3 regions of the Streptomyces sp. NBC_00878 genome follow, and region 3 is predicted to be linked to each of the others. Evidence: predicted binding sites of a transcription regulator. Region 3 holds the regulator's gene; each other region holds the start of a gene.
The links. Region 3 encodes HrcA, which represses chaperone genes, less so after heat shock. Its sites were predicted from a motif close to TTNGCACTCNGNNNNNCNGAGTGCNAA; they were not measured.
Positions count from the first base shown of each region.

Region 1 (4,362 bases), 3.1 Mb from region 3:
ATCAGGCCACCCCGTGCAGCCGCAGCCCGCACCGCTTTCGTCCTGCCGACGGACACCGCACTGGCCACTGGCTGCTCGGAACCAGGGTCCGACGGCACCACCGCCAAGCCGGCCGCAGGCCGACAACTCCTCAAGGCCCACCCGGCGCAAGCCATGGATGCCTACGCCACCGAACCCCGCGTGAAGCTGAAGCCGGTCACGGACAAGGGGCACGCGGTGGCACGTTTTGAGGACCACCTGTGAGGAAGCTGCCGGCCGCCGCCGCACTGCTCGCGGGGCTGGTCTGCTTGGCCGGCTGCGCCCAGTCCGTGGACCCCATCGAGCGGCTGGGCAAGAAGGCCGCGCAGAAGGTGCGTACGCACGGGCCCACCGAGGACGCGTACCGCCGCTGGGGCCTGACCGCACCACTCGCCCCGGCGCCGAAACCGCCCGCCCGGCGGCCCACCGCCCGCACCGCGGGACCGGGCCTGCCGCCCGTCGTGGACCGAGTCCCCACCCGCGATCGGGTCGTCTTCCTGACCTTCGACGACGGCGCCGAGAAGGACCCGGGGTTCGTCGACATGGTCCGTGAACTGCGGCTGCCGGTCACGATGTTCCTCACGGACAGTGTCGTCGGGCCGGGATACGCCCACTTCGGCCGGCTCCGCGCGGTCGGCGCGACCGTACAGAACCACACCCTCGACCACCCATACCTGCCGGGCCTTCCGTACGCCGGACAGCGCGCCGAGATCTGCGGCCAGCAGGAGAAACTCAAGCAGCGCTTCGGCATCCGCCCGCGTCTCTTCCGCCCGCCCTACGGCGAGTACAACGCCGACACCGTACGCGCGGCCGCCGACTGCGGCCTGGCCGCCGTCGTCCTGTGGCGCGACACCGGCCGCCTCAGCCCGGGCGACATCCTCCACTGCCCCGAGGGGCGGGCCGGCACGAGCCTCACCGGCGCGACGGCTGCCGTGCTGAACCGCGTCCAGAGGGAGGGTTTCGCTGTGGCCCGCCTGGAGGACTACCTGTAGGCCACCCAGCCCGTCGTGGGGGTCCCCCGCCCGAGCGCAGCCGAGAGTGGGGGAGTTTGAGGACGAGGCCGTTCAGGCCGATGAAGGGGGGTCTGGGGGTGCGGCCCCCAGCAGGGCCCACCCCGGTTCCGGGCGCCGAACATCCCCCTGACCGCCGGTGGCAATTGGCACTCCGCTTGACCGAGTGCTAATCGCAGTCATAGTCTCGGCTCTGGCACTCACCGCAGGAGAGTGCCAATAGCGACGGGCAGGTCCGGCACCCGCGACGACGGATCCACCTGGTCGCCACCTCAGACAGTTAACCCCGTGAGATCTCCGAAGGGGGAGGTCGGATCGTGACGACCACCAGCTCCAAGGTTGCCATCAAGCCGCTTGAGGACCGCATTGTGGTCCAGCCGCTCGACGCCGAGCAGACCACGGCCTCTGGCCTGGTCATCCCGGACACCGCCAAGGAGAAGCCCCAGGAGGGCGTCGTCCTGGCCGTTGGCCCGGGCCGCTTCGAGAACGGCGAGCGTCTTCCGCTCGACGTCAAGACCGGCGACATCGTGCTGTACAGCAAGTACGGCGGCACCGAGGTGAAGTACAACGGCGAGGAGTACCTCGTCCTCTCGGCTCGCGACGTGCTCGCGATCGTCGAGAAGTAATTCACCCGGCACCACCAGCATTCCCGGCATTACCAGCATTGCAGTGAACTGCGCCCCTGGCCCCCGCGACCTTATGAAGCCGGGTGTCAGGGGCGCGGCTCGTTTCACCCACGTTTTCCGAGAGGGCTGAACCGCTCCCATGGCGAAGATCCTGAAGTTCGACGAGGACGCCCGTCGCGCCCTCGAGCGCGGCGTCAACAAGCTTGCCGACACGGTCAAGGTGACGATCGGCCCCAAGGGCCGCAACGTCGTCATCGACAAGAAGTTCGGCGCGCCCACCATCACCAACGACGGCGTCACCATCGCCCGCGAGGTCGAGCTCGACGACCCGTACGAGAACCTCGGCGCCCAGCTGGTGAAGGAGGTGGCGACCAAGACCAACGACATCGCGGGTGACGGTACGACCACCGCCACCGTGCTGGCCCAGGCGCTCGTCCGCGAGGGCCTGAAGAACGTCGCCGCCGGCGCGTCCCCCGCCCTCCTGAAGAAGGGCATCGACGCCGCCGTCGCCGCGGTCTCCGAGGAGCTCCTCGCGACCGCCCGGCCGATCGACGAGAAGTCCGACATCGCCGCCGTCGCCGGTCTGTCCGCCCAGGACAGCCAGGTCGGCGAGCTCATCGCCGAGGCGATGGACAAGGTCGGCAAGGACGGTGTCATCACCGTCGAGGAGTCCAACACCTTCGGTCTGGAGCTGGACTTCACCGAGGGCATGGCCTTCGACAAGGGCTACCTGTCGCCGTACTTCGTGACGGACCAGGAGCGCATGGAAGCCGTCCTGGACGACCCGTACATCCTGATCCACCAGGGCAAGATCTCCTCCATCCAGGACATGCTGCCGCTGCTGGAGAAGATCATCCAGACGAACGCCTCCAAGCCGCTGCTGATCATCGCCGAGGACGTCGAGGGCGAGGCCCTCTCGACCCTGGTCGTGAACAAGATCCGCGGCACGTTCAACGCCGTCGCCGTGAAGGCCCCCGGCTTCGGTGACCGCCGCAAGGCGATGCTCGGCGACATGGCCGGTCTCACCGGTGCCACCGTCATCGCCGAGGAGGTCGGCCTCAAGCTCGACCAGGTCGGCCTGGACGTGCTGGGCACCGCCCGCCGCGTGACCATCACCAAGGACGACACGACGATCGTCGACGGTGGCGGCAAGTCCGAGGACGTCGTCGGACGCATCAACCAGATCAAGGCCGAGATCGAGGGCACGGACTCCGACTGGGACCGCGAGAAGCTCCAGGAGCGCCTCGCGAAGCTGGCCGGCGGCGTGTGCGTGATCAAGGTCGGCGCCGCCACCGAGGTGGAGCTCAAGGAGAAGAAGCACCGTCTGGAGGACGCCATCTCCGCGACCCGCGCCGCGGTCGAGGAGGGCATCGTCTCCGGTGGTGGCTCCGCGCTCGTCCACGCCGTGAAGGTCCTGGAGGGCAACCTCGGCAAGACCGGCGACGAGGCCACGGGTGTCGCGGTCGTCCGCAAGGCCGCCGTCGAGCCGCTGCGCTGGATCGCCGAGAACGCCGGCCTGGAGGGCTACGTCATCACCTCCAAGGTCGCCGAGCTCGACAAGGGCCAGGGCTTCAACGCCGCGACCGGCGAGTACGGCGACCTGGTCAAGGCCGGCGTCATCGACCCGGTCAAGGTCACCCGCTCCGCCCTGGAGAACGCCGCCTCCATCGCCTCCCTGCTCCTCACGACCGAGACCCTGGTCGTCGAGAAGCCGGCCGAGGAGGAGTCCGACGCGGGCCACGGTGGCCACGGCCACTCCCACTAGGTCCCACCAGGCGTAAGCCGCTTTCGGGCAGCCCAAGGGGGCGTACAAGTACGTACGCCCCTGTAGGCGCCCGGCGAAGGCCCGGAACCCCATCGCTTCGCGGGGGACCGGGCCTTCGTGCTGTCACCGCCGTGGTCCCTCGCGGTCCGACGCGGTCAGACTTCGAGCTGGTCCAGCACCCCGAGCTGGGCCATCAGCCCCAGCCGGTCGTACTGCCACCAGCCCTCGACGACCTTGCCGTCGTCGCGGCACCGGTGAATGGTCGTGCCGGTCATGGTGACCTGCTTGCCGGTGGCCGCTATCCCCATGAAGTCACCCTTGTGGGTGCCGTTCCAGGTCCAGCGCGTACAGACCTGGTCGCCGTCGGAGATCTGGTCCTCGATGGTGAACGCGAAGTCGAACCCGGACCGCCACATCTCCACCTCGCGGCGCAGGGCGTCCATCCCGATCACGTCCTGCTCGTTGGACGGATCATGGTCGTGGTAGTTCTCCGCGACGGTCTCGTCCCACGACGGCAGTGTGCCCTTCCCGGCGAACAGCCCGAAGAGGTTGCGGACACTGGCCTTGTAGAGCCGCTCGTCCCGCACCACGTCGAGATCCGTGAACGTCGGCATCTCGTCACAGAGCGCCACCATCTCCCGGAAGATCCGGTCGGTCTCCGGAAGGTTCGAGTTCCGCATCGCCTCCTCGTACGACGGAAACTCCACGATCTCGATGAAGTGCGACGCGTCGTGCCGGTCCTTCGCGATCACGCTGTGCGACGCGGTCCGTTTGCCCTGGGTCTGCTCGACCCAGGTGTCCATGAGCCGGTTCATCTCGTCGAACCGGTTGGTCTTGCAGTCGATCAGCTGCACGAATGTCATGGCGCCGCCTTCCGGCCCCCTGGGTTTTCCGGCCCCTGAGTCTCCAGTCCCCCTGAGCCCGGTTGAATACCCCCATTTTA
Region 1 is NZ_JAPEOK010000001.1:4,171,600-4,175,961, reverse strand. It holds gene OHA11_RS17375 (polysaccharide deacetylase family protein) at 240-1,010, shown strand; gene groES (co-chaperone GroES) at 1,346-1,654, shown strand; gene groL (chaperonin GroEL) at 1,794-3,419, shown strand; gene OHA11_RS17360 (ester cyclase) at 3,575-4,282, opposite strand.
Region 1: groES (co-chaperone GroES) is a predicted target of HrcA. The motif match lies at 1,175-1,201, and genes of this name have one in related genera.

Region 2 (4,362 bases), 2.5 Mb from region 3:
AGTGCGTCGTGAGGAAGATGAGGAGAAAGGGCCTCGCCTCCATGGCTGCGCAGACAGTTGCAAGCACCACGAACTCCACCCCCGCCGCGAACTCCGTCGACCTGGGCCCGGCTGCCGCGCTTTCCTGCCGCGAATGCGGCCACCGCGTGCCGCTCGGTCCGGTCTTCGCCTGCGAGGAGTGTTTCGGCCCGCTGGAGATCGCGTACGACTTCTCGGCGTACGACACCGAGGAGCTCCGCAAGCGGATCGAAGCGGGACCCGCGAACATCTGGCGGTACGCGCCGCTGCTGCCCGTCCCCGCGGACGTGGCCGACAAGCCCAACATCAACCCCGGCTGGACCAAGCTCGTCCAGGCCGACAACCTGGCGCGCGAGCTGGGTGTCGAGGCCGGCAAGCTCTTCGTCAAGGACGACTCCGGCAACCCGACGCACTCCTTCAAGGACCGGGTCGTCGCCCAGGCGCTGGAGGCCGCGCGTGCCTTCGGCTTCACCACCCTCTCCTGCTCCTCCACCGGCAACCTCGCCGGCGCGGTGGGCGCCGCCGCCGCGCGCGCCGGTTTCCGGTCCTGCGTGTTCATCCCGCACGACCTGGAGCAGGGCAAGGTCGTCATGGCCGCGGTCTACGGCGGCGAGCTCGTCGGCATCGAGGGCAACTACGACGACGTGAACCGTTTCTGCTCCGAGCTGATCGGCGACCCGGCCGGCGAGGGCTGGGGCTTCGTCAACGTCAACCTGCGGCCGTACTACGCGGAGGGGTCCAAGACCCTGGCGTACGAGATCTGTGAGCAGCTCGGCTGGCAGCTGCCGGACCAGCTGGTCGTGCCGATCGCCTCCGGCTCGCAGCTCACGAAGATCGACAAGGGGCTCCAGGAGCTGATCAAGCTCGGGCTCGTCGAGGACAAGCCGTACAAGATCTTCGGTGCGCAGGCCGAGGGCTGCTCGCCGGTGTCCGTGGCGTACAAGGCCGGGCACGACGTCGTACGGCCGCAGAAGCCGAACACGATCGCGAAGTCGCTCGCGATCGGAAACCCGGCGGATGGTCCTTACGTTCTCGATATCGCCCGGCGTACGGGTGGGGCCGTCGAGGACGTGAACGACGAGCAGGTGGTCGACGCGATCAAGTTGCTGGCGCGGACCGAGGGGATCTTTGCGGAGACCGCTGGTGGTGTGACGGTGGGGGTGGCGAAGAAGCTGATCGAGAATGGGCTGCTGGATCCGAGTCTGACGACTGTCGTCCTCAATACCGGGGATGGTCTGAAGACCTTGGACGCGGTCGCTTCCGACACGGGGCTGACCGCGACGATCCGGCCGAACCTGGATTCCTTCCGTGAAGCTGGGCTCGGCTAGTCGTTGTTCCTTCGCTGCGGGCGCGTGGGGGCTGGTCGCGCAGTTCCCCGCGCCCCCAAAAAAGACTGCGCAGTTCCCCGCGCCCCTGAAGGGGCCACCCACTCCGACGGAGGTCTAACCCCATGAGCGTCAACGTTCGTATCCCCACCATTCTGCGTACCTACACGGGCGGCAAGGCCGAGGTTTCTGCCGAGGGTGGGACTCTCGGCGCGGTCATCGCCGATCTGGAGAAGAACCACGCCGGGATCGCGGCCCGGGTTCTGGACGACCAGGGGCAGCTGCGGCGGTTCGTCAACGTGTACGTGAACGACGACGACGTCCGCTTCGAGCAGGGGCTGGAGACGGCCACGCCGGACGGGGTCGGGGTGTCGATCATCCCCGCCGTCGCCGGCGGCTGACCAGCGGGCGCGGTGCCGATGACTGATCATTACCGTCGGTAACTGTGATTACTGAGAGTTCACCGAATTGCCCCCTCCGTAAGAGAAGCGGAAGGGGCAATTCTGTATGGTTGAGCGGGGTACAGTTGGGGAAGCTGCTTCGATCCGCATGCCAGGCGCATATAAGTTCCCGCCCGAAGCCCGACAAGAAGTAGCCAAAGTGCCCCGCCTTTTTGAGCCGTTTATGGCATTTATGGGGCCCGACTTGCCCTGAATCTTCGTGAATTCTTCGCATATTCCCGATCGGTCACGCCCGGAATTCTCGTCGGATTGACCTGTTGCAGAGGGCAGTTGGACGGATACATTCGGCCGCGGTCGACGCGTTCCGGCGCACACCCCCAACCGTTGGGGGGTGAGGTCTGACCCGGATCCGCGAAGTGCGGGTCTGTGCAAGGGCCAGTAATAGGGGAGTTAGGCATGGCTCAGGGCACCGTCAAATGGTTCAACGCGGAGAAGGGGTACGGCTTCATCGCGGTCGACGGTGGTGCGGATGTTTTCGTCCACTACAGCGCGATTCAGATGGACGGCTACCGCACCCTGGAAGAGGGTCAGCGGGTCGATTTTGAGATCTCGCAAGGCCAGAAGGGGCCGCAGGCGGACATGGTCCGACTGGCGACCGGCTGAAGCACGCGCCGACTTACTGCAGCGACGTTCTTCTTTCGAAGGGCTCGTACCTCCGGGTGCGGGCCCTTCGGTATGTCCGCGTGACGCCCTCACGGCGGCAGGCTCCCCCTCTCCTCCCCACCTCCTGCCCCCTCCCGTCCTCCTCCTGCCCTCTCCCCCCACCGGCTCTCACCTGCGGATCATCCTGAGCCGCTTGCACTCGCATGGGTCGAGTGCTAATCATTGGCGTTAGCACTCTGAAGGTGAGAGTGATAACGAGGACCGGGTCGGTGAGGCCCGCAGGCCGGGTGGGGCAAGGAACCACGAGGTCGGCAGGCCGTCCGTCGCGGGCGCGGGCGCGGTCCTGGAGATTCCACCCCAGTCCGGGAGGACCACTTCACATGGCCAAGATCATCGCGTTCGACGAGGAGGCACGGCGCGGTCTCGAGCGCGGGATGAACCAGCTCGCCGACGCCGTAAAGGTCACCCTCGGTCCCAAGGGTCGCAACGTCGTCCTCGAGAAGAAGTGGGGCGCCCCCACGATCACCAACGATGGTGTGTCCATCGCCAAGGAGATCGAGCTCGAGGACCCGTACGAGAAGATCGGCGCCGAGCTGGTCAAGGAAGTCGCCAAGAAGACGGACGACGTCGCCGGTGACGGTACGACCACTGCGACCGTTCTCGCCCAGGCGCTCGTCCGCGAGGGCCTGCGCAACGTGGCCGCGGGTGCCAACCCGATGGCTCTCAAGCGCGGTATCGAGAAGGCCGTCGAGGCCGTCTCCGGTGCTCTCCTTGAGCAGGCCAAGGATGTCGAGACCAAGGAGCAGATCGCTTCGACGGCCTCCATCTCCGCCGCCGACACCCAGATCGGCGAGCTCATCGCCGAGGCGATGGACAAGGTCGGCAAGGAAGGCGTCATCACCGTCGAGGAGTCCCAGACCTTCGGTCTGGAGCTGGAGCTCACCGAGGGTATGCGCTTCGACAAGGGCTACATCTCGGCGTACTTCGCCACCGACATGGAGCGGATGGAGGCGTCGCTCGACGACCCGTACATCCTCATCGCCAACTCCAAGATCGGCAACGTCAAGGACCTGCTGCCCCTTCTCGAGAAGGTCATGCAGTCCGGCAAGCCGCTGCTGATCATCGCCGAGGACGTCGAGGGCGAGGCGCTGTCGACCCTCGTCGTCAACAAGATCCGTGGCACCTTCAAGTCCGTCGCCGTCAAGGCTCCGGGCTTCGGTGACCGCCGCAAGGCGATGCTGAACGACATCGCCATCCTCACGGGCGGCGAGGTCATCTCCGAGGAGGTCGGCCTCAAGCTGGAGAACACGGGCCTGGAGCTGCTGGGTCGGGCCCGCAAGGTCGTCATCACCAAGGACGAGACGACGATCGTCGACGGCTCGGGCTCGGCGGACCAGGTTGCCGGTCGCGTCAACCAGATCCGTGCCGAGATCGAGAACTCCGACTCGGACTACGACCGCGAGAAGCTCCAGGAGCGCCTGGCGAAGCTGGCCGGCGGCGTGGCCGTCATCAAGGCCGGTGCCGCCACCGAGGTCGAGCTCAAGGAGCGCAAGCACCGCATCGAGGACGCCGTTCGCAACGCGAAGGCGGCCGTCGAGGAGGGCATCGTCGCCGGTGGCGGCGTGGCCCTGCTCCAGGCCTCCTCGGTCTTCGAGAAGCTGGACCTGGAGGGTGACGAGGCGACCGGCGCCAACGCCGTGAAGCTCGCCCTGGAGGCCCCGCTCAAGCAGATCGCCGTCAACGGTGGCCTTGAGGGTGGCGTCATCGTCGAGAAGGTGCGCAACCTTCCCGTCGGCCACGGCCTGAACGCCGCGACCGGTGAGTACGTCGACATGATCGCCGAAGGCATCATCGACCCGGCGAAGGTCACGCGCTCTGCCCTGCAGAACGCCGCGTCCATCGCCGCGCTGTTCCTCACCACCGAGGCCGTCATCGCCGACAAGCCGGAGAAGGCC
Region 2 is NZ_JAPEOK010000001.1:4,780,278-4,784,639, reverse strand. It holds SAM riboswitch class I at 1-24, shown strand, start outside; gene thrC (threonine synthase) at 42-1,346, shown strand; gene OHA11_RS20145 (MoaD/ThiS family protein) at 1,469-1,744, shown strand; gene OHA11_RS20140 (cold-shock protein) at 2,201-2,407, shown strand; gene groL (chaperonin GroEL) at 2,788-4,362, shown strand, end outside.
Region 2: groL (chaperonin GroEL) is a predicted target of HrcA. The motif match lies at 2,636-2,662, and genes of this name have one in related genera.

Region 3 (4,362 bases):
GATCCGCTGCCATGCCGCGCCCGTGTTCTCGGGCCAGCCCAGTGCGCGGCACACCCCCGTCTTCCAGTCCTGCCCGCGCGGCACGCGGGGCCAGCCGGGGATGCCCACGGACGCCGGTTTCACGGCCTCCCAGACGTCGATGTACGGGTGCCCCACGACCAGCGCGTACTCGCTCGTCACCGCCTCCGCGATCCGCGACTCCTTCGTGCCGGGCACGAGATGGTCGACCAGCACCCCCAGCCGCGCATCCGCCCCGGGGCCGAACTCGTCGACGATGGCGGGCAGATCGTCGATGCCCTCCAGGTACTCGACGACGACACCCTCGATGCGGAGGTCGTCACCCCAGACCCGTTCCACCAGTTCCGCGTCGTGGCGGCCCTCGACGTAGATGCGCCCCGCCCGGGCCACCCGTGCCCGGGCCCCGGGCACGGCAACCGACCCCGAAGCCGTACGAGTGGAGCGTACGGGCGCGGCCGACGGGCGCACCAGCGTCACCACGCGCCCCTCCAGCAGGAAACCCCGTGGCTCCAGCGGAAACACCCGGTGTTTGCCGAAGCGATCCTCCAGGGTGACCGTGCCCGCCTCGCAGCGGATCACGGCACCGCAGAACCCGGTGCCGGGCTCCTCGACCACGAGCCCCGGCTCCGCCGCGACCTCGGGCACGGGCTTGGGCTTCTTCCACGGAGGTGTCAGGTCCGCTGAGTACTGGCGCATTCGGATGACGATAGGAGACGGTCCGCGCCGAGTGTGCCCGGCCCCCTACGACACGCCGAAACGCCGTGCCAGCGCGTCCCGTTGGGCCCGTACGAAGCCGGCGTCCACCGCTGCCCCGTGGCCGGGTACGTACACCGCTTCCTCGCCCCCGAGGGCCAGTAGTCGGTCCAGAGCCGCCGGCCAGCGGGAGGGGACGGCGTCCGGGCCTGCCTGGGGGTCGCCCGACTCCTCGACCAGGTCGCCGCAGAAGACGATCTCAGGCGAGCCGGTCGCGGGGTCCCCGGGGCTTGCGGGACGTGCGGGGATGAGAACCGCCAGGTCGTGGGCCGTGTGGCCGGGGCCGACGTTCGCCAGCAGGACCTGGATGCCGCCGCCCAGGTCGAGCGTCCACTCGCCGGAGACGAGATGCCGGGGGCGGACGAGGAGGTCCGCCGCCTCGGCCGCCTCGCCCGGATCGGCGCCGTTGCGTACGGCATCCGCCCGCAACCCGTCCTGCCCGTCCCGTCCGTCGTGCCCGTCCCCCTCGTCGTGCCCGTCCCCCTCGTCCTGCCGGTCCCCCTCGTCCTGCCGGTCCCGCCCGTCCTGCCGGTTCCGCCCGTCCCGTTCGTCGGCGAGCACCCGCTCAAGACCCACCGCCCCGAAGACCTCGGCCCCCGCGAACGCCGCCGCGCCGAAAACGTGGTCGAAGTGCGCGTGGGTGAGCGCGAGATGCGTGACCCGCCCGCCCCCGAGCAACCGCCGCGCCTCCGTACGCAGCCGCGCGCCCTCCCGCAGCCCGGACCCCGCGTCGATCATGAGCGCCGCGTCCTCGCCGACCACGAGCCCGGCCGTGCAGTCCCACACCGGAAGCCGGCACCGCCCCACCCGCGGAGCCAGTTCCTCCCACCCGGCCTCTTCCCAAGTCACCCTCATACGCCGACGCTAGCCCGACGCCCCATGAAGTGCGCAGACAGTAGTCGGGACAGAGCGGGACAGCCCCGTACACGTCGCCGGGCACGTCGCCGTGGCATCGCAACATCGCAGGCCCGTCCTTGCCCGCGCCGTACCTACCGGCCGTACACTTGGGCCGGGGATGCTGGCACTCGTGCGCGCTGAGTGCCAGGCAAGGCGATCGAAGATGATCGAGGACCGCATCGAAGACCGCACGAAGACCGCGGGGAAGACCAGCTGGAGGTGTGCGCGATGCTCAGTGAACGCAGGCTCGAGGTGCTGCGCGCCATCGTCCAGGACTACGTGGGCACGGAGGAGCCGGTCGGTTCCAAGGCGCTCACGGAGCGCCACCGGCTGGGTGTCTCCCCGGCCACGGTGCGTAATGACATGGCGGTCCTTGAGGACGAGGGCTTCATCGCCCAGCCGCACACCAGCGCCGGCCGGATCCCCACGGACAAGGGCTACCGTCTCTTCGTCGACAAGCTCGCGGGCGTCAAGCCGATGACCGCGCCGGAGCGGCGGGCGATCCACAGTTTCCTCGACGGCGCCGTCGATCTCGACGACGTCGTGGGGCGGACCGTCCGGCTCCTCGCGCAGCTCACCCGGCAGGTCGCCGTCGTGCAGTACCCGTCACTGACCCGCTCGACCGTGCGTCATGTGGAGCTGCTGTCGCTGGCCCCGGCCCGCGTCATGCTCGTACTGATCACGGACACCGGCCGGGTCGAGCAGCGCATGGTGGACTGCCCGGCGCCCTTCGGGGAGGCCTCTGTGGCGGATCTACGCGCGCGGCTCAACAGCCGGATCGCGGGCCGCCGTTTCGCGGACGTCCCGCAGCTGGTGCAGGATCTCCCCGATGCTTTCGAGTCGGACGACCGGGGTACGGTCGCGACGGTGCTCTCCACTCTCCTGGAGACCCTGGTCGAGGAGACCGAGGAGCGGCTGATGATCGGCGGCACCGCCAATCTGACCCGCTTCGGACATGACTTTCCCCTCACTATCCGTCCGGTGCTGGAGGCCCTTGAGGAGCAGGTCGTTCTCCTCAAACTCCTTGGTGAGGTCAATGATTCGGGCATGGCCGTACGGATCGGTCACGAGAACGCCCATGAGGGACTCAACTCCACGTCCGTCGTCTCGGTCGGCTACGGTTCGGGCGGCGAGGCAGTAGCCAAACTAGGCGTGGTCGGCCCGACGCGCATGGATTACCCCGGAACGATGGGAGCGGTACGAGCGGTGGCACGGTACGTCGGACAGATCCTGGCGGAGTCGTAAGTGGCCACGGACTATTACGCCGTACTCGGCGTGCGCCGCGATGCGTCCCAGGACGAGATCAAGAAGGCATTCCGGCGGCTCGCACGCGAGCTGCATCCGGATGTCAATCCCGATCCGAAGACGCAGGAGCGCTTCAAGGAGATCAACGCCGCCTACGAGGTGTTGTCGGACCCGCAGAAGAAGCAGGTCTACGACCTCGGCGGCGACCCGCTGTCCCAGGCGGGCGGCCAGGGCGCGGGCGGCTTCGGCGCCGGCGGGTTCGGGAACTTCTCGGACATCATGGACGCCTTCTTCGGTACGGCGTCGCAGCGGGGCCCGCGGTCGCGCACGCGGCGCGGCCAGGACGCGATGATCCGGCTGGAGATCGACCTCGACGAGGCGGCCTTCGGCACGACGAAGGACATCCAGGTCGACACGGCCGTCGTGTGTACGACGTGCAGCGGCGAAGGCGCCGCACCCGGCACCTCCGCGCAGACCTGTGACATGTGTCGCGGGCGAGGCGAGGTGTCCCAGGTCACCCGGTCCTTCCTGGGCCAGGTCATGACGTCCCGGCCGTGTCCGCAGTGCCAGGGGTTCGGGACGGTCGTTCCGACGCCGTGCCCCGAGTGCGCGGGTGACGGGCGGGTGCGGTCGCGCCGGACCCTGACCGTGAAGATCCCCGCCGGTGTCGACAACGGCACGCGGATCCAGCTCGCGGGCGAGGGCGAGGTCGGGCCCGGCGGCGGTCCCGCCGGTGACCTGTACGTCGAGATCCACGAGCTGCCGCACTCGACCTTCCAGCGGCGCGGCGACGATCTGCACTGCACGGTCACGATTCCGATGACCGCGGCGGCTCTCGGGACGAAGGTTCCGCTGGAGACGCTCGACGGGATGGAAGAGATCGACATCCGTCCGGGGACCCAGTCCGGGCAGTCGGTTCCGTTGCACGGGCGCGGGATCACGCATCTGCGGGGTGGTGGGCGCGGGGATCTCATCGTGCATGTCGAGGTCATGACGCCTACCAAGCTTGATCCCGAGCAGGAGCGGGTGCTGCGGGAGCTGGCGCAGATGCGGGGGGAGGAGCGGCCCACGGGGCAGTTCCAGCCCGGGCAGCAGGGGTTGTTCTCGCGTCTGAAGGACGCGTTCAACGGGCGCTGAGGGCTTTTCTCGCCCCCGCCGCCGCTACCCTTCCCGTCCTTTCTGGGGGCTCCGCCCCCCAGGCCCCCGCATCGGCCTGAACGGCCTCGTCCTCAAGCGCCGGACGGGCTGGGTGGGTTGGGGTGGCGCGGTGCGAAAACCCTCCCCGCGTGACCATTCCCGTGGCTTATGCCCGGGGGAAGGCCGGATTCGGACTTGTACGGGGGACGTGACAACATGCCGTCATGTCCTCCGCGCTGACCGATCTCTTCCCGCTGCCGATCGTGCAGGCCCCCATGGCGGGCGGCGTCTCCGTGCCGCAGCTCGCAGCGG
Region 3 is NZ_JAPEOK010000001.1:7,257,886-7,262,247, forward strand. It holds gene OHA11_RS31475 (DUF3097 domain-containing protein) at 1-714, opposite strand, end outside; gene OHA11_RS31480 (MBL fold metallo-hydrolase) at 760-1,626, opposite strand; gene hrcA (heat-inducible transcriptional repressor HrcA) at 1,897-2,913, shown strand; gene dnaJ (molecular chaperone DnaJ) at 2,914-4,050, shown strand; gene OHA11_RS31495 (nitronate monooxygenase) at 4,275-4,362, shown strand, end outside.